2 linked regions of the Flexistipes sp. genome follow. The protein of the gene in region 1 interacts with the protein of each later gene in a pairwise test. Links are inferred from orthologs where the notes say so. Each region holds a gene or a part of one and is shown on either strand. Other genes may lie near its edges.

The links.
Region 2: the proteins of rlmN (region 1) and ftsZ interact in binary tests that used the Escherichia coli proteins (3 or more experiments, as listed by UniProt). The link is inferred for Flexistipes sp. from one-to-one orthologs.

What each region holds. Positions count from the first base shown.
Region 1 is NZ_JAXKVW010000004.1:57,734-67,734, reverse strand. The notes cover bases 5,194-8,192. They hold rlmN (23S rRNA (adenine(2503)-C(2))-methyltransferase RlmN), read right to left. Parts: upstream 7,214-8,192; coding sequence 6,173-7,213; downstream 5,194-6,172. Other genes in these bases: UMU13_RS04415 (GGDEF domain-containing protein), read right to left, coding at 7,210-8,192; UMU13_RS04425 (MerR family transcriptional regulator), read left to right, coding at 5,814-6,143; UMU13_RS04430 (integration host factor subunit alpha), read left to right, coding at 5,546-5,821. Also shown: protease modulator HflC, read right to left, coding at 1-672; FtsH protease activity modulator HflK, read right to left, coding at 669-1,661; fusA (elongation factor G), read left to right, coding at 2,217-4,298; UMU13_RS04435 (hypothetical protein), read left to right, coding at 4,349-5,167; more of UMU13_RS04415, read right to left, coding at 8,193-8,538; UMU13_RS04410 (ATP-binding protein), read right to left, coding at 8,581-10,001.
Region 2 is NZ_JAXKVW010000005.1:40,418-50,254, reverse strand. Bases 5,666-8,500 are described here. They hold ftsZ (cell division protein FtsZ), read right to left. Parts: upstream 7,733-8,500; coding sequence 6,599-7,732; downstream 5,666-6,598. Other genes in these bases: ftsA (cell division protein FtsA), read right to left, coding at 7,753-8,500; UMU13_RS05165 (glycosyltransferase), read right to left, coding at 5,666-6,590. In the rest of the region: UMU13_RS05215 (RodZ domain-containing protein), read right to left, coding at 1-374; UMU13_RS05210 (tetratricopeptide repeat protein), read right to left, coding at 367-1,113; UMU13_RS05205 (type III pantothenate kinase), read right to left, coding at 1,094-1,870; UMU13_RS05200 (biotin--[acetyl-CoA-carboxylase] ligase), read right to left, coding at 1,854-2,615; UMU13_RS05195 (response regulator), read right to left, coding at 2,608-2,955; UMU13_RS05190 (hypothetical protein), read right to left, coding at 2,957-3,127; UMU13_RS05185 (desulfoferrodoxin FeS4 iron-binding domain-containing protein), read left to right, coding at 3,231-3,350; UMU13_RS05180 (YebC/PmpR family DNA-binding transcriptional regulator), read left to right, coding at 3,500-4,243; crossover junction endodeoxyribonuclease RuvC, read left to right, coding at 4,246-4,737; Holliday junction branch migration protein RuvA, read left to right, coding at 4,727-5,299; more of UMU13_RS05165, read right to left, coding at 5,529-5,665; more of ftsA, read right to left, coding at 8,501-8,985; UMU13_RS05150 (cell division protein FtsQ/DivIB), read right to left, coding at 8,972-9,655; UMU13_RS05145 (D-alanine--D-alanine ligase), read right to left, coding at 9,648-9,837. UniProt on the Escherichia coli protein: Essential cell division protein that forms a contractile ring structure (Z ring) at the future cell division site. The regulation of the ring assembly controls the timing and the location of cell division.

The sequences.
Region 1 (10,001 bases):
GACTTTTCTGTATGCTTCAGCGAGGATTATACGTTTTTCTTTGTCAGCTTTTGCACGAAGTTTTTTAGCTTCCTCTCTACCTTCGGATCTGTATCTTTTTGCAATTCTTTCCCGCTCTGAAACCATTCTGGCAAATACAGCCTTCTCGTTTTCAGGGGGCAGATCCGCCCTTTTAATACGAACATCAACAATTTCGATACCGTACACTTCTGCTTTTTTCTTAGAAGCTTTTGTTACATTTTTCATAATTTCGGCTCTGTTGTCAGCAATGACCTCCGAGAGAGTGTGATTTCCCAGCTCAACCCGTATTTCCGAGTAAATAATATCATCAAGTCTTGACATGGCACCGTTCGTTGTTCTCACAGCCTGGAAAAATTTCAAAGGATCTGCAATGCGCCATTTACAATAATTGTCCAGAAGGAGGTTTTTCTTATCCTCTGTAATCACGATCCTCGGATCAGCATCATAATCCAGTATTTTTTTGGAAAAATATGTGGCTTGCTGCAAAAATGGGATTTTCACATACAAACCAGGTTTTTTTATGTTTTTCACAGGTTTACCCAAATAAGTAACAACAACCTGCTGGTCAACGTTCACAATATAAAAAGCTCCGCCAATAAGCATTACGGCAAGTATTAGCAGGACACCTGCGATTGAAATTATTTTTTTCATTTATTCACACTCCCTTTAAGATTCTCAAGACCTATAAATGTATTGATGTCAGAAATCTGAGAATCAAAAACATGAAAATCACTTTTGCCTATAACCTCTTCCATTTTATCAAGATAAAGCCTTTTTCTCGTTAGCTGAGGAGCTTGTTCGTAATTTTTAAGAATTTCACTAAATCTATCGGCATCCCCTAAAGCTCTTTTCACCTTCTCCTCTCTGTATGCTTCAGCATCAAGAATCATGGAAGCTGCAGTACCCCTGGCTTGGGGGATAACCTGGTTGGCATAAGCTTCAGCCTCGTTAATAAACCTGCTTTTATCTTCTCTGGCGCTCGCAACATCCCTGAAAGCGGATACCACTTCATCAGGGGGGTTAACATTCTGCAGCTGCACAGCCACGATCTGGATACCTGCATTGTATTCCCTGAGTATGTTTTGAATCATTTCATGAGCTTTTATCTGAATCTCATCTTTGCCAACAGTAAGAATATAATCGATTTTCTGTTTACCCACAATTTCCCTCATACTTGATTCTGACACCTGCTTAATTGTAGAAACGACACCCTGTATATTATACAAATATTTAACAATATCACCGATCCTGTACTGTACTATAACATCCAGATTGACAATATTTTCATCTCCGGTGAGCATCTGCGCTTCATCTTCAATAAGTCTGGATTCACCATTTTCGTAGCTTCTATAGCCAATCTCCAGTCTGTGAACATCTGTGACATCGGCTTTATTTACCGTTTCAATAGGATAAGGGAAATGATAGTGCGGACCGGGCCCCACGACTCTGGCTACTTCACCGAATCGTTTTACTACAGCCTGTTGATTGGCATCCACCAGATAGATTCCCGTCAGCATCCAAATTATGATGATAACGAGAAGTATCGGAAGAATTAGTGATTTTTTAAATTTAAACTTGGGGAGATTAGGAATATTAAATTTATACTTATCCATACCCCACGGATCTTTTTCTTCACTCATATAGTACCTCCATAAATTGTAACCGAATCATATAGAAGTATACCAGTAAAATCAATCATGGTTTATAATATAACTGATGTATTGGCCTGTTATTTGTTAAGACTGATTAAAAAAGGAAGTTAAAGGCAATTTTCGCTCAAAAATATTGAAGGTTATAAAAATGTTTGGTAAAGTAAATGAAAAAGTTTTATAGTAAAGTATTAATAATTCAAGTTTCGCACTTACACTGTTTTCACGTCTTTGTTCACCCTGTTAAATATCAGCTTCGCTGATTGCCTGTGGCATTTAACAGGGCAGGGAGTGAAAACAACGAAGCAATCTCTCTATTTTTCTTGTTTTGAGATTGCCACCCGCCCACTTAAGGCGTTAAGTGGGCGGTCGCAAGGATGCCTATGGCTAGCACCAGTCTTTTAGACTGGTAAATATGTTTAACATTCTATATATTCGCCAGAGGCGAATGCTAGACAAAACGAAGTGCGAAACTTGAATTAATAAAATAAAAGCAGAGCTTTTATGACCATAATAAAAAGCTCCAAAACTATTGGGAGGTAACGTATGCAGGTTGACGAAGTGAAAAACATCAGAAATGTAGCTTTTATTTCACATGGAGGAGCAGGAAAAACAAGTTTAATAGAAGCAATCCTGTTTAATGCAAAAGCCACCAAAAGAATCGGCAGTGTAGATAACGGAACAAGTATAATGGATTTTGATCAGGTGGAAATAAACAGGAAGATTACTATAAATCCCAAATTATGCTCAATTGAATGGAATAAACATCTGCTTAATCTTGTTGATACCCCCGGATACGGTAATTTCCTCCATGAAACAAAATCAGCCCTTTCAGCGGTTGGAGGAGCTGTTGTCATTGCCAGTGCAATAAGCGGCATTAAAGCCGAAACAGAGCGTGTCTGGAATTTTGCAGATGATTTCGACCTTGCCAAGATAATTTTTGTCAACAAAATGGACAAAGAAAGAGCGGACTTTTACCGCACATTGGGGGACATTGAACAATCTTTCGGTATCACACCCATTCCCCTTTACCTGCCAATCGGAAAAGAAGAATCATTTAGGGGTATTGTAGATCTTATAAAACAGAAAGCCTATGAATATCCCAGTGAGCCAACTGCAGAATTTAAGGAAATAGATATCCCGGCTGACATGAAGGAAGCTGTAGAGAGTCAAAGAAATAAACTGCTGGAAGCTATCAGTGAAACAGACGACGAATTGATTGAAAAGTATCTTGAAGGAGAGGAGTTTTCCGAAGAAGAAATTTTAAAAGGTATACGTGAAGCCACGATAGCCAAAAGGTTTATACCGGTTATATGCGGCTCAGCAGTAAAAAATGTGGGAAGTAAATTTCTGCTTGAATCAATAATAAATTTTATGCCCTCACCACTTGAAAGGGAACAGAAAGTTGCCAAAAACAAGAAAACCGGTGAGGAAGTAATGCTGGATCCGGAAAATAAAGATTTTGTGGCTTATGTTTTCAAAACTTTTATCGACCCTTTTTCCGGCAAATTATCTATTTTCAGAGTTTATTCTGGTGAAATAACCAATGACACAGATGTGTACAATGCAAGCAAGGATGAAGTGGAAAAAATTACTCAGCTTTACCTGCTTCAGGGTAAAAATTTCGTTAAAACAGATAAAGTTGTGGCCGGACAGATTGCCATGGTGAACAAATTGAAATTTACAGAAACATTTGATACACTTTGCTCCAATAAGAAAGAGAGCTGTATTATAGATCCGGTGACTCTTGCAGAACCTGTTCTATCCTTTTCACTTGTACCAAAATCCAAAGAAGACGAAGAAAAAGTCAGTACAGGTTTACACAGGCTGATGGAAGAGGACTTGGGCATTAGGGTCACCAGAGACGAACAAACCGGAGAACAGATTCTAAGCGGTATGGGGCAGATGCATATAGAGGTTGTAACAGAGAAACTTAAGAAAAAATTCAACGTTGATGTGGACTTGAAAACCCCTAAAGTCCCCTACAAAGAAACCTTAAAAATAAGTGCCAAAGGGCAGGGAAAATATAAGAAACAATCCGGGGGACGCGGACAGTATGGTGATGTCTGGATTGAAATGGAACCCAATGAAAGGGGCGGAGGCATAGAATTTATTGATAAAATTGTGGGCGGCGTTATTCCGAAAGGCTATATTCCGGCTGTTGAAAAAGGTATCAGGGAAGCTGCGCTGGAAGGTGTACTGGCCGGGTATCCCCTTATTGATTTTAAAGTCACCTTGTACGACGGATCTTATCATTCTGTGGACTCATCAGAAATGGCTTTTAAAATTGCAGCATCAATGGCATTCAAAAAGGTTGCAATGGAAGCCAAACCAGTACTTCTGGAACCCATTGTAAATATGGATATTTTCGTTCCGGAAGAAACTGTGGGTACAGTAATAGGAGATCTTAACTCCCGAAGGGGGCGTGTCCAGAATGTTGAGCCACAAACCACAGGTCAGCATATTACAGCTCAGGTGCCTATGGGTGAAATTTTAAAATATGCACCTGACCTAAGAAGTATGACAGGCGGCAGGGGAATGTTTACAATTGAATTTTCCCACTATGAAGAGGCGCCGTCGCATGTGGTGGAAAAAGTTAAAGAGCAGTCTAAAGTTGAACAGCAATAATAAATATTCGTGCCTCTGTATAATTGCTTATACAGAGGCTTTTTATTACTATGATTGACATAAATCTCCTTAAATATTTTGATAAAAGTTTTTCAGAGATATACAGGATTGAGAATGAAACAGAAATTTCAGATAAAAAGGCTCTGTTCAAAAAGTTTTTTATTAATTTATACACAAACCCAAAAGTTTACTTGCCGGTACTGCTATTTTTGCTGATTCTGTTTGCATTGAGCCAGTACAGCTTACTGACAACAATATCCGTAATGGACAGCAAGATTCAGACAAGTGACCGAACAGAAATAGCCAGAAAAAGTCCCCCGGTCAAAGAACAAATTGTAAAAAAAGAGGTTATACCAGTTACCATTGATAATGATAGTAGGGAAATAAACGATAAAGAACAAAAATCTGTTAAAACAAATGCGGCAAAAAAATCCAGTTCTTCAAAAGATAGTACAAGGGCAGACATGCCTTCATCCTCAATAAAACCGATAAAAAATAAAAAAGAACAGCAAAATACAAAATCTTATGTTATTATAGTAAAAGGACTGGATAAAAACAAAATAGATAAAGTGCAAAAATTAAGTGAAACTTTTGGTGTAAAAGTATCAAAAACCTTACAGTTACAGACGGAAAAACAACTGTGGCGCGTGTATGTGGCAGATGTAAATTCTGATATCAAGATAGGCGATATCAAAGTTAAAACAATTGCAACATTTGCAGATAAAGGCGAAGCAGTAAATTTTGCCAAAGAAAGGGAAGGTAAATTTTTTATAAAAAAAGAAAATATTATGAATGAAGAATATAATGTTAAAATCGAAGGCTTTGAAAGTATAAATAAAGCTAAAGAATTTGCAGAAGAGATAAAATAAAAATTTATATTAGTAAACCAAGTTTCGCAATTACACTGTTTTCACGTCTTTGCGAGGAGTGAAAACGACGAAGCAATCTCTCTACTTTTCTTATTCTGAGATTGCCACAACCCTGTTTCCACAGGGTTTCGCAAGGATGCCTATGGCTAGCACCAGTCTTTTAGACTGGTAAATATGTTTAACATTCTATATATTCGCCAGAAGCGAATGCTAGACAAAACGAAGTGCGAAACTTGAATTAGTAATGCATAATTTCGGCCGTTTTTAGGAAGTTTTATCAGTAAGCAATAATTTGCATGTTTAATTATTGATAATTAGTGAAAACTATTGACGATAAAGAAATATTTAGATAAAATTACAATAAGCAGGGGGTGTATTATGACAAAAGCGGATATAGTTGAAAACATTTACGAATCTTTAGGTATTACAAAAAAAGACATATCTGATGTTGTGGACAGTGTTTTTGAAATTATGAAAGATGAAATTCTTAACAAAAACAACGTTAAAATTTCAGGATTCGGAAATTTTGACGTCAAAGTGAGAGGCAGAAGGATCGGCAGGAACCCCAAAACCGGTGTGGAAACCGTTATTGAACCAAGAACGGTCGTCGTTTTCAGACCCAGCCAGATATTTAAAGAAGAGGTAAATGCATAAAGCCAAGCTTTATTATAAAATTGGTGAAGTTTGCGATATCACTGGTCTGAAGCCGTCTATTATTCGTTTTTGGGAAAAGGAGTTCAGGCAGCTTAGACCGGTTAAATTCGGTTCAAATCACAGGTACTACACAAAAGATCACCTTAAAACTTTGGAACAGATAAAAGAGCTGCTTTATACTGAAAAAATGACAATAGAGGGAGCCAAAAGAAGGCTGGATGAAGATAATCTAAGGTCAAAAAAGCAGAATCCGGCAGAAGACAATATTATCAGCGTAGTCAGATCTGAGTTGGAAAGAATACTTGATATTCTGAAACACTGACCGGTAAATTTAGCGCTAAGTAAGGAGAGTTAAATTTTCTTGTTGTATCTGGCGTATAATTGTCCGCAAGCGCCTTCAATATCACTTCCCAGACTCTTCCTGATAAAAGCGGAGAAACCCTTATCCAGCAAAACCTTCTGAAATGCTAAAACATTTTCATCCGCAGCTGAATTAAAACCTATATCGGAATCATTATACACGATAAGATTTATCTTAACCGGCAGCCCTCTTAAGACCTCAACCAGATATTTTGCATCCATTTGACTATCATTTATATTTTTCAACAGCACATATTCAATAGTTATGCGCTTTCTTTTCTGCAAAGGAAGGTTTCTTAAAGTGCTGATTAAAGCCTCAACAGGATATTTTCTACTGACCGGCATATATTTTTGCCGAGTCTCGTTGTCCGTAAAATTAAGTGAAACAGCAAGGTTTACAGGAGAATCCAGCTCTTCATACATTTTATTTAGTTCATCAGCCATCCCGCATGTGGAAACAGTTACTTTTCTGTGAGAAAAATTAAGTCCGTTTTCATCAAGTATTATTTTTATGGCTTCATTGAGGTTATCAAGATTATCAAGAGGCTCCCCCATTCCCATAAATACAATATTTGAAAGCTTTTCATTCTTTTCAGAGAGAAGTCTGTTCATAATAATTATCTGCCTAACAATCTCCCCTATTTTTAAATTTCTTATAAGTCCTATTTTGGCGGTACTGCAAAAGGAACACCCCATTCTGCATCCGACCTGTGTGGATACACATCCCGTAAGTCTTTCACCGTCTCTTAAAATTACAGTTTCTATCCGGTTGCTATCATCAAGCTCCAAAAGCAGTTTTGTAGATCCGTCTTTTTTCGACTGTATGTTTTCAATAACGTCTATTTTCCGAAAACCATATTTCTGTCCGAGTTTTTGACGAAGCTGTTTAGACAGATCGGTCATTTCCTGCAAATCAAAAACCCCTTTTGAGTACATCCACTTGTAAAGCTGCCTGCCTCTGAAAGGTTTTTCTCCCAATTCAGTCATTTCGTACTCGAGGTTATGCCTGCTTAAATCATCCAGAAATTTCATATTTCACTTACCACCAATCTGTTTTTCCCAAGCCTTTTAGCTTCATACATTGCATTATCACACATTTTATAAATGATATCATAATCAGCATCTTCAAAATTTTTCACTGTGAGCACACCGGCTGATATTGTAAGGATTATTTTTGAGGATTCAAAAGCAAAGGCTTTTACTGCAACCTCTCTTCTGATTTTTTCAGCCAAAAAACGCCCTCCATCCGCTTCGGTCTCAGGAAGCAGAATCCCAAATTCTTCCCCGCCTAATCTTGCAAAAATATCTGAATCTCTTATCAGTGAATGGACATAAGAGGTAAGTGAAACCAAAATATGATCCCCGGCACTGTGCCCATACTTATCATTAATATCCTTAAAACTGTCAATATCGAAAAAAATCACCACAAAGCTTTCCCTGTGTCTTTTGCTTCTTTGAAGCTCTTTTTTTACCGTTTCATCAAAAAACCTGCGATTATAAATATCTGTCAAATAATCTGTAATATACATTTTCTGCTGTTTTATAAGTGATGATATATAAAAAATTGTGGATTTTATCTGGTTTTGCAGCGCCTCTGCCATGATTTTGACATTTTCATCGGCTGCCGGCCTTTTAATACCTATTACAGTAAATATGGTTTCATCCGCCAAAATGTTCTTCTTTATAAAAAAATCCAACTCTGAAATATCGATGTGTTTTTCTTTTATTTTAAATTCATTTCTTAAAACTAATTTACCTTCAGTCAGTTTATTCTCTACAAGTATTTCATCTATTATATCTTTTGACAGCCTGTTATTAGGGGATACAAAATATTCTGTTTTATCTTTTGTGACTCTGCCTATCACAAACAATTCCGGCAGCAGAACGATATCAACTACTTCTATAATCTTTAAAAAACACTGATCCAGACTTTCCAAACCTTTAAGGATCATTTCATGGAAATATTTATTTAAAAACAGCTCCTCCATATGGACAACAAGGTTCTGAAAAACATCAGATTCATTATGTTTGACGGGTTCCAGCAATTCTTCTGTAAAACTGTTCAGAACTTTAGGCAAATCACTCTCCGGAACACTTATCAAATCCGGCAGAAAATAATAATTTTCTGAAATCACAATCAAAGGCGGTTTTAACGAACATATTTCCTTAACAAAAATCGAAATACAAAATTTGTTGCTATAAAGAAATTTTTCAGAAATAAATACGGCATTGTAATTTTTTGCAATTAATTTGCTGTAAGCCTCATATTTATCTAAAGCATAATCGCAGGAAAAATCTTTAAATAAACCCTGAAGGTATTTTTTATCATGAAAACACAGAAGAAAAATTTTGTTCATAGATTAATACTCTTAATTTGTGTCTGTTATTATTTATCTAAACTATTCCTTTTCAAACTTTATAATAAAATTAGTCCCTTTATCGTCAGAAGTAAAGTCAAGAGTTCCATTGTGTCTCTCCACGATTTGCTTAACCATTGTTAATCCGAGCCCGGTTGCTTTGTCTTTGCCCTTTGTGGTAAAAAAAGGCTCAAAAATTCTATTTTTTATATCTTCTCTTATTCCCGGTCCGTTGTCTGAAACCTCAAAAACTGTACAACTGTCTTCCTCATAAGTTTTAATGGTGATTTCGGGGTTTTCACTTTTAGAGACAGCATGATTTGCATTTATAAGCAAATTTAAAACAACCTGCTCAATTTGTGATTTAGTGCCTTTAAAAACAGGGATATCATCCTGCATATCAAAATTTATTTTAACATTACCCCGCCTGATTTCATATTCACTGAAACTCATTACCTCTTTAACAATATTGTTGATATTTATAGGATAAGGTTTTTCTCTGGAAGGTTTTGCAAACTCCAAAAGACTGTTCGTTAATTTCTCTATAGTTTGAAATCCCGTGTCAATTTTTTCAACCACACCTTTCAAAGTTTCATCGTTTGTTTTCATCTTTAAAACTTCCAAATATGTTTTAATAGCTGTCAAAGGATTATTAATCTCATGTATGATGCCGGATGTAATCACCCCCAAACCTGCCATTTTATCCACTTGATCCATAGTATTAAAATTTTTCACATCACTGCTTACCTCTCTCAGTGAAATCACAACCTCATCATCTGTCATGTCAAAATTTGCCAGGAAAAAACTGCCGGTTCCGCCCACAGATTGGAGCTCTATATCGATATTTGACAGTTTTCCATTTTCTTCCAGCTTTTTTCCTAATTCTTCAGTATTCATACCAACGCAGCTGAATAATTCAAAAAAATTCATCCCGGATATGTAACGTTCTCTGAAAGCTTCCTTTTCAATAGCACTGCTGTTATAATAAGTGATATTAAAATCTCTGTCAGTTATTACAATAATATCCGAAAGTTTAGACAGTATGCCTGAGAACCTATTTTCATACTCTTTTAACTGCTTATTAAGGTCATGTACCTGCCTTGCTTTGTTTTCAAGGGATTTTGACATTTGCTCTGATAAAGGTTTTGTATCGGGGTTTTTTTGACCTGTTTCTATAAATTTTTTGATTTCTCTGGCAAAAGAAACAGGATCAACCGGTTTTGAATAATATGCAGCGCATCCGGATATCCTCGAAACAACTTCATAATTACCTGAATAATCCGCTGTAAGAGCAACCACGGGAATATCTTTATACTCCTCTTTCGATTTTAACCAGGAGGTCACCTCGTAGCCCATAAGATTGGGAAGATCTATATCCATAATGATCAAATGAGGTTTATAGCTCTCTACTTTATCTATAACATCCAAACCGTCCACTGCGTTTTTCACATCGAACCCATTTT
Region 2 (9,837 bases), on another replicon or contig:
GAGGGTACAAATATGTATGCAAGAATTCCCCCAATAATAAGCAGGAGAAAAACAGCGGCAAATACTGGAAATTTTCTTTTCGAATCAGCAGAAGAATAATCCTCCTCCGATTCCTGAGCCTCCTGAACCTGAAAATCTTCCTTTTTGCATTCCGATTCAAAAAGACTTTTAACATCATCGTATGTGTATCCGAGATATTCCGCATATTTTTTCACAAAACCGTAGCAATGTACATATGAAGGGAGACTGTCAAAATCACCGCTTTCAATAGCTTCAATTGCCGCCTTACTTATCAACGTTGCTTTTGATACATCCTTTATACTCTTATCCTGCTCTTTTCTTTTCTCACTGAGAAAATGACCTAAATCACTCATAATAAAGCCCCATTTTTTTCAGATAAGAAGCGGCTGTTTTTGCTTCCTCACTGTCAGGCTGCAGTTCTATAATTTCTTCCATAACTTTTGCAGACTGTTCATATTTGTTCTGATTGTAATAATACTTGCCCAACTCAAGATTTGCTGGAAGAAAAACAGGGTTTCTCTTTAACGCCTTTTTCAAAATATCTATCGCCTTATCATGCTCTTCCCAGCTTTTATAAATTCTGTACATATACATATATGGAGACATGAACCGGGGGTTGGTTTCCACTGCCCTCTTAAAATACTCCAGTGCTCTGTCGTAACGCCCTTTTCCATAAAGGGAATACCCCATGTTGTAATAAATCATTCCATGATTTGGATATCCGGGATCTTCGAGCACAATTTTCCATTGTTTTACAGCCTTTTCAACATTTCCAAGAGAAGCCAATGTGGAAGCATATGCATTATGGTAGTCGGAGTTGGAAGGGTCCAGTTCAATAGCCCTCTCTAAATATTTCTGTGCTTTCAGCAACTTGTTATGCTTCAGGTAAAAAGTGGCAATTGCATAGTGTGTTTTGGCATCGTTTGGTTTATATTTCAGTGCCTTTTCAAACTCTCTGATTGCCATATAATCCTTATCTGTATTCAGATAAGCAAGCCCCATTTTGTAATGCGACTGAAAAGCATTATCATTTTTTGCCGCACAGCCCAGTATAACGAAAATCAATAATAAACTAAGCGCTATTCTTTTCATAAATTAACCTCAGCCCGTATAGTGTAAGATTGGGTTCATATTCTTGTATATATTTTGATTCATCAATATAAATGCTTCCTAAACCTCCCGTAGCCACAGCCTTTACTGAACTGCCTTCAAACTGCTCTTGAATAATTTTTTCTATTATGCCGTCTATCATTGAGAGGTAACCGAAATACACTCCGGATTTCATCGATGAAGTTGTACTGTTTCCCACAACTTTCCGGCATTTTTCTATTTCAATCTCCGGCAACTTCGCCGTCTTTGAATGCAATGCATTTACAGAAAGTTTTATACCGGGGCTGATAACCCCTCCGATATATTCACCCTTTCTGTTCACAACATCAAAAGTTGTGGCCGTTCCAAAATCAACAACGATACAAGGCGCCTTATAATATTTAATCGCAGCAGCCGCATTCACAATTCTGTCAGCACCAATTTCCTTGGGGTTTTCAAATTTAACAGGTACCCCCGTTTTTATACCGGGGCCGATAACTATGGGTTCAATATCAAAATATTTGCGGGCAAGTTTAGTAAAAGTGTAAACAAGCGGCGGCACAACACTGGAAATAACCATTCCGCTCAGCTGATCAAAGTCTATTCCCCTGTTTTTAAGAAGAAGCATAATAGTGGCAGCATACTCATCGGTTGTTCTCATGGAATCGGTTGTTAACCTGCAATTTCCTGCAAGATTGCCCTGCTTATCAAAAATCCCGAATACTATGTTGGTGTTGCCAATATCAACGGCAAAAATCATAGCCTATGTCACCAGAGTAAATTTTTGTCAGTTTACCTGATTTTTCTGCAACAATCAAGGCACCATTTGAATCGATACCTTTTTCAAGAACTTCCGTCTTTTTATTATCGATATGAATATTGACAGGTAAGTTCAGATGAGCTGAATAATCGTACCATAATTTTTCAATATTTATTTCATCATTCATAAACCTGCTGAAGTAATCCTCGAATGTGTTCATGAATAAAGCCATAATTTTTTCCAGTTCGGCATCCTTTCCCGTTTCGTCCTTTATTGAGGAAGCCGTAGGGATAATCTTGTTTACCTTTTCTGCATTTACATTAACCCCGATGCCCAGAACAATTTTTGCAAGTTTATTCCCGTTAAATTTCGTATCAATTAAAATACCGGCAATCTTTTTACCCGCATATACAATATCATTAGGCCATTTTAAGTAGCATTTAAAATAAGTTCTTAAAACATCGCACATGGCAAAACCGGCTAAAATATTGAGTGGAAGTATACGGTCACCCTCGATTTTCGGCAGAATTAAAGTAAAATATAAGTTTCCCCCTTCAAAATCAGCCCATCTACGCCCGCTTCTGCCCCTGCCTGATGTTTGCCTTGACGCAGTTATTGCAGAAAATACAGGGCACTTATGTTCAAGTGCATAGGTATTAGTGGACTGCAGCGAATCAAACACCTGCAGATTTCTGCCGAAATTTTTTGTTTTCAGGAATAAATTGTACTTATCTCTGTCAAACATTGAGTGTTGTTTCAACTAATTTCAAAAGATTTCCGGTATCGGGAGATTTGGTAAGCATTTCAACACTTTCATAATCACCAACATTGAAAGCACCGGGATTTGCGGTATATATGATAATAGGTACTTTGCTCGTTTTTCTGATTCTCTCCAGGAATTGCACACCGTCAAGCTTAGGCATGCGCAAATCCAGTATAACGAGATCAACATCCTCTTCGCTAAAACTTATCAGAGCTTCTTCACCGTTTACGGCTGTAATAACATTGTAATTCAGATCACAGAATTCATCCCGCATCAGCAGTCTTATATTGTCGTCATCGTCAACAATCAGTAGAGTTTTCAACTTATTCCTCCTGCAAAGCAGAATATATTTCTTTTTTCACAAAAATTGCAACCAATTTTTTACCCAACATCCCCTTTTCTGCCTTGACGTTTAAAATCCGCAATGTTTTATTCCAGGATACAGCTCTTTTATACGGTCTGTTTTGTGCAGTCAAGGAATCATAATATATCAATGAATCTTTCCACCATAATTAAAATTCATTTGCAATACATTTTACTTGCATATAAAATTATAACATAATTCCTTAAAAAGGGAAAAAAATATAGGAGGTTATTATGGCTACTGAAGTGGGAGAAGTTTATTACTGTGAAATATGTGGTAACAAAGTTGAAGTTTTGGAGAATGGAGCCGGTGACCTTGTTTGTTGCGGAGAAGAAATGGTGTTAGTGGATTAATCCATGCATTATCGGCGGCACAGTTTCTTAAAGTGCCGCTGCTTTTTCTATCATTTCAATACTTTTACAACATAATACAAACATATCTTGAATTTTGAGCTAAATTTTCTTATAAGCATACATTCAGTTCATATCAACGGAGGAAAAAATTGGCAGGACACAGTAAATGGGCAAACATAAAACACCGTAAAGCGGCTCAGGATGCAAAAAAAGGGAAGGTTTTCACAAAAGTCGCTAAAGAGATAACCGTGGCAGCTAAGCTTGGCGGCGGTGATCCTGAAATGAACCCGCGTCTGAGAATGGCACTGGACAAGGCAAAAGCAGTTAATTTACCTAAGGATAATGTGGACAGAGCTATAAAAAAAGGAACGGGAGAAGGTAACGAAGCAAACTTTGAGGACGTTATGTATGAAGGCTACGGTCCGGAAGGTGTGGCAATACTTGTCCAGGCACTTACGGACAATAAAAACAGAACCGTTTCTGAAGTACGCAGCACAATGGCTAAGAAAAACGGCAATATGGGTGAAGCAGGATGTGTTTCCTGGATTTTTGAGAAAAAAGGTGTAATAAGCATCCCCCTTAACAACGTCGGAGAGGACCAGATAATGTCATTGGCTATTGATGCAGGTGCCGAAGATGTGGAAACGGGTGATGACTCATACGAAATAATTTGTGACCCCGCAGACTACGAAGACGTAAAAAAGACAATTGAGTCGGAAAACATTTCATACGAATATGCCGAAGTAACCATGAGACCGAAAACAACTATAGAAGTAAAAGGGGATAATGCCAAAAAAGTCATTAACCTTATTGAAGCACTGGAAGATTTAGATGACGTTCAGGAAGTTTATGCAAATTTTGACATAGATGACAGTGAATTAGAGGACGAATAACGTTGATTATCTTTGGAATAGATCCCGGCCTCAACAATACTGGTATAGGCATTCTGGACGTTTATGAGAAAAAAATATCTTATAACTCTCACTATGTAATAAAGACCAATGCCAAAAATTCTCTGCCTGAGCGCCTTAAAACAATTTGCTCCTCACTGCAGAACCTTTACACTGAATATAAACCTGAGTATGCTGCTGTGGAAGATATTTTCTATTCGGTAAATGTAAAAAGTGCAATTCTATTGGGACAGACACGAGGAGCCATAATTGCCACCTTGTTGGGATGCAACGTTGAAATGTTTGAATTCACCGCATTGCAGATAAAAAAATCTGTTGTGGGATACGGCAAAGCCGATAAACATCAGGTAAAAAAACTGGTGGAACTTCACTTGGGTAAAACATTTGACAAAAAGATCCCTCTTGATGCAACGGATGCTTTAGCCTGCGGGATTTGCCTCGGACTGAGTTTAACAGGAAAATACAATGTTTTATAGTATTTCCGGAACCTTAGTACATAAAGAACCCGGTAAGGTTGTATTGGAAACCGGCGGCATTGCTTATGAAATTCTGATTGCACTGAATACTTTCTCCGCTCTTCCTGAATCCGGATTCTCTGTAAAGCTTTATACCCATCTTATTATCAGAGAAGACGGTATGTATTTATACGGTTTTCTGGATGAGCAGGAAAAACGGATTTTTTTGCTGTTGAACACAGTATCCAAAGTGGGTCCCAAGCTTTCGCTGGCTGTGTTATCCGGGATATCAACACAAAAACTTAAAGATGCCATTTTGAGCAATGATTATCCACTCATTGCCACAATTCCGGGAATAGGCAAGAAGACTGCCGAAAGAATTGTACTGGAGTTAAGGGATAAGTTTGATGAGGTATTTGAACCGGTGGAGCAGAAAGCCTCTGCAGCCGAGGATGTTTTGAGTGCTCTGGCAAATCTCGGGTACAAGAGACAGGACTGTAAAAATATTGTGACAAAACTTTCAGGCGATTACGACGATTTTGAAACCCTTCTTAAAGAATCACTGAAAAAACTTTCCAAATAACCACAACCCGGCAGGCTCTCTCACACTCCCACTCACTCCCACATTGAGAGCTTTGAATAATCCCATATTTGTCACCCTGAACTTGTTTAATGTGTTCCACATATTTACCAACCTGTTAGGTTGGTGCCACAGGGTCTCATAAACTCTTGATAATACAAGATGCTGAAATAAATTCAGCATGACGTTTTTGTATAATTCAAAGCTCCCACATTCATATGCACTTTCACAGTCAAACATTATTGTTAACAGCTTTCATATAATCTTCGTAAAATTTTTTTTCACTAAATAAAAATGTTTTATCAGAATGATGCATAATTTTATCCGCCAGTCCATCAATATCGTTTTTGGAATATATATTTTCTTCAGGAATTATTTCAGGTAAAACCCCGACATCTGAAGCAACAACAGGGATACCTTCGGCCATAATTTCAAAAGCCACACGGCAAACGGCTTCTGAACCGGTGGAAGCAACCACCCCGAGATCCAATGCACTCAGACAGTCAGCAATGTCTTCCCTGTATCCTGTTATTACTGATATTTTTTCGATTCCGTTTTCCTTTAAAAGGTTCTTTATATCCTCATTTGACAGATTAGTTTCATAACCAATCAAAACAAGACGTATATTCTCCATCCCCTTGGCATAATAAAGCTTGCCTACAGCCTTTATCAGATTCTCATGACCCTTAACATAATCAAACCTGCCCACAATCCCCACAACATAATCCTTTTCGCCAAAACCCATTTCTTCTCTTACCCTCGCTCTTCCTTTTTCACTATAAATAAATTTTTTATCATCAACCCCTCCGTAGACAACACTGATTTTTGACGGGCTGACTCCAAGATTTTCCACATATTTGTTTTTTATAATTTCCGCAGATGTAATAATTCTGTCGCAAACAGAGTGAACAAAATAATTAAAAAATCCCTTTTTGGGCTCGCGGGTATCGCCCCTTGTACGAATAAGTTTAAAAGATTTTTTGCCGAGAACTTTCTTAAAGGCAAAATACCAGAAAAACTCCCCGCGGTGACAGTTCACAACGTCAGGATTAAAACGTTTTAAAAGCTTATTCACTTCGCAGATATTACGAAAAACTTTCAGTGGATTATTCGAATTCAGATCCAGTCCGACAGTTTCAAGAGAATACTGCCCGGCTTTATCCATCGGGGGTGTGCCTGGTAAACCGAGGACAATGACATCATGTCCATAACCTTTCAAAATTCTTGAAAGATTTACGGCATACCAGGCAGTAGCATTGTACCATCTGACATTCACAACATGCAAAAATCTCATTCTGCCGCTTAATCAGCCTGCTTCCTCAGATAAGTGGGAATCTCAAATTCCTCCTCATCAAAATCGTCCAGCGTCTTTAACCCTCTGTCCATTTTCTTTATATTGTTGACCTTTTTAATGATTGATGAACTCTCAGGCGTGGATTTTTTCACATATTCATCCAGATTAACAGTTTTTGTACTTTCCTTAACCTTGCCTATACCGGTTGCAACAATAGTAACTTTGATTTTACCTTCCATATTCTCATCAATAACCACACCTTTGTAAATTGCAGCATCTTCACCGGCATTTTCATAGATAAGCTGAGCTATATTCTGGATTTCAAACATGGTCAAATCGCTTCCACCCGTAATATTAATCAGAATGCCCTGGGAACCTCTTATATCGGCATCTGCAAGCAGAGGACTCATCAGTGCACGTTTGGCAGCTTCTTCATCCCTGCTCTCTCCTGATGCTTCACCTATGCCCATAAGTGCCATTCCCCGGGAGCTCATAATTGCTTTAACATCGGCAAAATCCACATTGATATATCCATCGCTGTTAATTGTATCCGAGATACCCTGCACACCCTGTCTTAGTACATCATCGGCAATTCTGAAAGCTTCCTGAAACGAAGTGGTTTTGTCGATAATATCCAGAAGCCTGTCATTGGGAACCACGATAAATGTATCCACATGCTCCTTCAGGAACTTCATCCCCTGGTCTGCAAATTCATTCCTCCGTTTTCCTTCCCAGTAAAACGGCTTAGAAACAACGGCAACAGTTAGCGCCCCCAGGTCTTTTGCAATACTTGCAATAACAGGAGCTGAACCGGTGCCAGTACCACCGCCCATTCCGGCAGTAATAAAGACAAGATCTGAGCCCCTGAGTGCATCTTCAATAGCTTCGGCATCCTCAACAGCGGCCTTTCTTCCCACTTCGGGATTTCCGCCCGCTCCCAGCCCTTTGGTCAGCTGTGTTCCCAGCTGAATTTTAAGCGGTGCCCTGTTTTTAGACAAAGCCTGAGCATCGGTATTAGCAGAAATAAAATCCACACCATCAATACCGGCTTTAATCATGTTGGTGATGGCATTTCCGCCGGCTCCACCAACGCCGATTACCTTAATAACTGCACCTTGTGCAATTTCCTGAAATTCAAACATAATATTCACCCCCGTAAAGTTTAGAAAAACTCTCCAAACCAGCTTTTCATTCTATCCAGAACTTTTCTGAATACTTTCTCATCGCTTCCTCTGGAAATTTTCACCTGTTGGTGCCCCTTTTTGGCAGCATGCAGAGTAAGACCAACACCTGTTGCATAAACAGGATTTTCCACAATATCAGTCAAACCACCGATGCCCTGAGGCCTGCCTACCCTGACCGGTACCTCAAAAATTGAAGAGGCCAGATATTCAATCCCCTCAAGGTTTGAAATACCGCCGGTTACCACAATCCCGGCACCCAGTATTTCAAGAAGCTGCTTTTTCTGCAGTTCTCCCAGAAACATCTGGAAAATTTCCTCACTTCTCGCCTGCAGAATTTGGGTCAGCACAGGTCTTGAAATTTTTCTGGGAGGTCTTCCGCCCACTGAAGGTACATTTATGACTTCATCTTCTGAAACAAAGTCCATCCAGACACAACCGTGCTCCTTTTTAACCTTCTCTGCTTCAGATTCCGGTGTATTCAATCCAATAGATAAGTCCCTGGTAAAATTATTCCCGCCAATGGAAAGAACAGCTGTATGGTAAACCGCATTCCGTTTATAAACAGCCATATCTGTCGTGCCGCCTCCTCCATCGATAAGGCATACACCTATCTCCTTTTCATCTTCCGACAACACGGCTTCGCTGGAAGCAAGCTGCTCAAGAACAATATCATCCACTGAAATTCCCGCCCTTTCGCAACTCTTTAAAATATTCTGGGCACTGCTCACCGCTCCGGTAACAATATGAACATCCACTTCAAGCCTAACACCGTTCATACCTATCGGGTCCTTTATCTCCGTTTGTCCGTCCAGAATAAACTGCTGAGGAATAACATGAAGGACTTCACTGCCGATAGGTACATCAACTGCAGAAGCGGATTCAATGGCTCTTTCCACATCTTTCCTGCTCACTTCTCTGTTTTTTACGGCAATTATTCCTCTTGAATTAAAACTTTTAACGTGTCCTCCTGCAATACCTGCACAAACGTTCTTAACCTGAACACCGGCCATTCTTTCGGCTTCTCTTAAAGCCTCAATTATAGCTTTAACAGTACCGTCAATATTAATCACCACTCCTTTTCTTAAACCGGAGCTCGGCACACAACCAAGGCCGATTATATCCAAACTGTCATCATTATTTTTTCGGCCGATTACTGCACAGATTTTAGTGGTCCCTATATCTAAACCTGCATAAATATTATCCTGCTTCATTCAGCACCCCTTTTACATAAATTTTCTCAGGCACTCTTAAATCAAGATATTCAAGGGATGAATATCTCTCTGTCAAAAAGTCCTTTAGCCGGTACGCTTTTAAAAAAGCATCAGGACTGTATGAGCCTTTTATTTCATAACTATCTTTGTATATTGTGAAATAGGATTCTTTTAAAACAATCTTTCTATAATTATTCAGCGAGCCCTTTTTATAGATTTCAGCAAAATTTTCTAAATAGGATGAGCCAACGGTATCTTTCATAAACACACTCATATCATTCTCACTGCATTTTACCTGTATTTTTTTGGAGTTATACGTGTAAACAAAACACTCGCTATCATTTTTACATGTAAATAACCCCTTATTTTCATAGACAATTATTTTTACCGTGGATGGCCAGATACGTTTTATTTCCACTCTTTCAATCCATTTGTCTTTGGTTATTTTTTCAGCCCTTACATCAAACTTGAAAAGGTTCTCACCCAGGTGTTTTTCATACATTTTTTTAAGTCTTTCTCCGTTTCCATTGATTACACCGGAGATTTCTATATTTTTCACATCAAAGTAATCGGAGCTGAAAATCATTTCTTTGACATTAGGATAAGCCCAAAAAGCGATAAGCAGTAACATTGCAATCATAAAAACAGCTTTCAGATAAAATTTAACCATGCAATTCTCCACTCGTGTATAGTATTTCCTCCACAAGTTCTTCAAAATTTATTCCAGCTTCGGCTGCTGCCTGCGGCAAAAGGCTCGTCTCTGTCATCCCCGGCAATGTGTTTATTTCAAGTATATACGGTGTGTTTTCCTTATAGATAAAATCCACTCTCCCGTATCCTGTGCACCCTGCG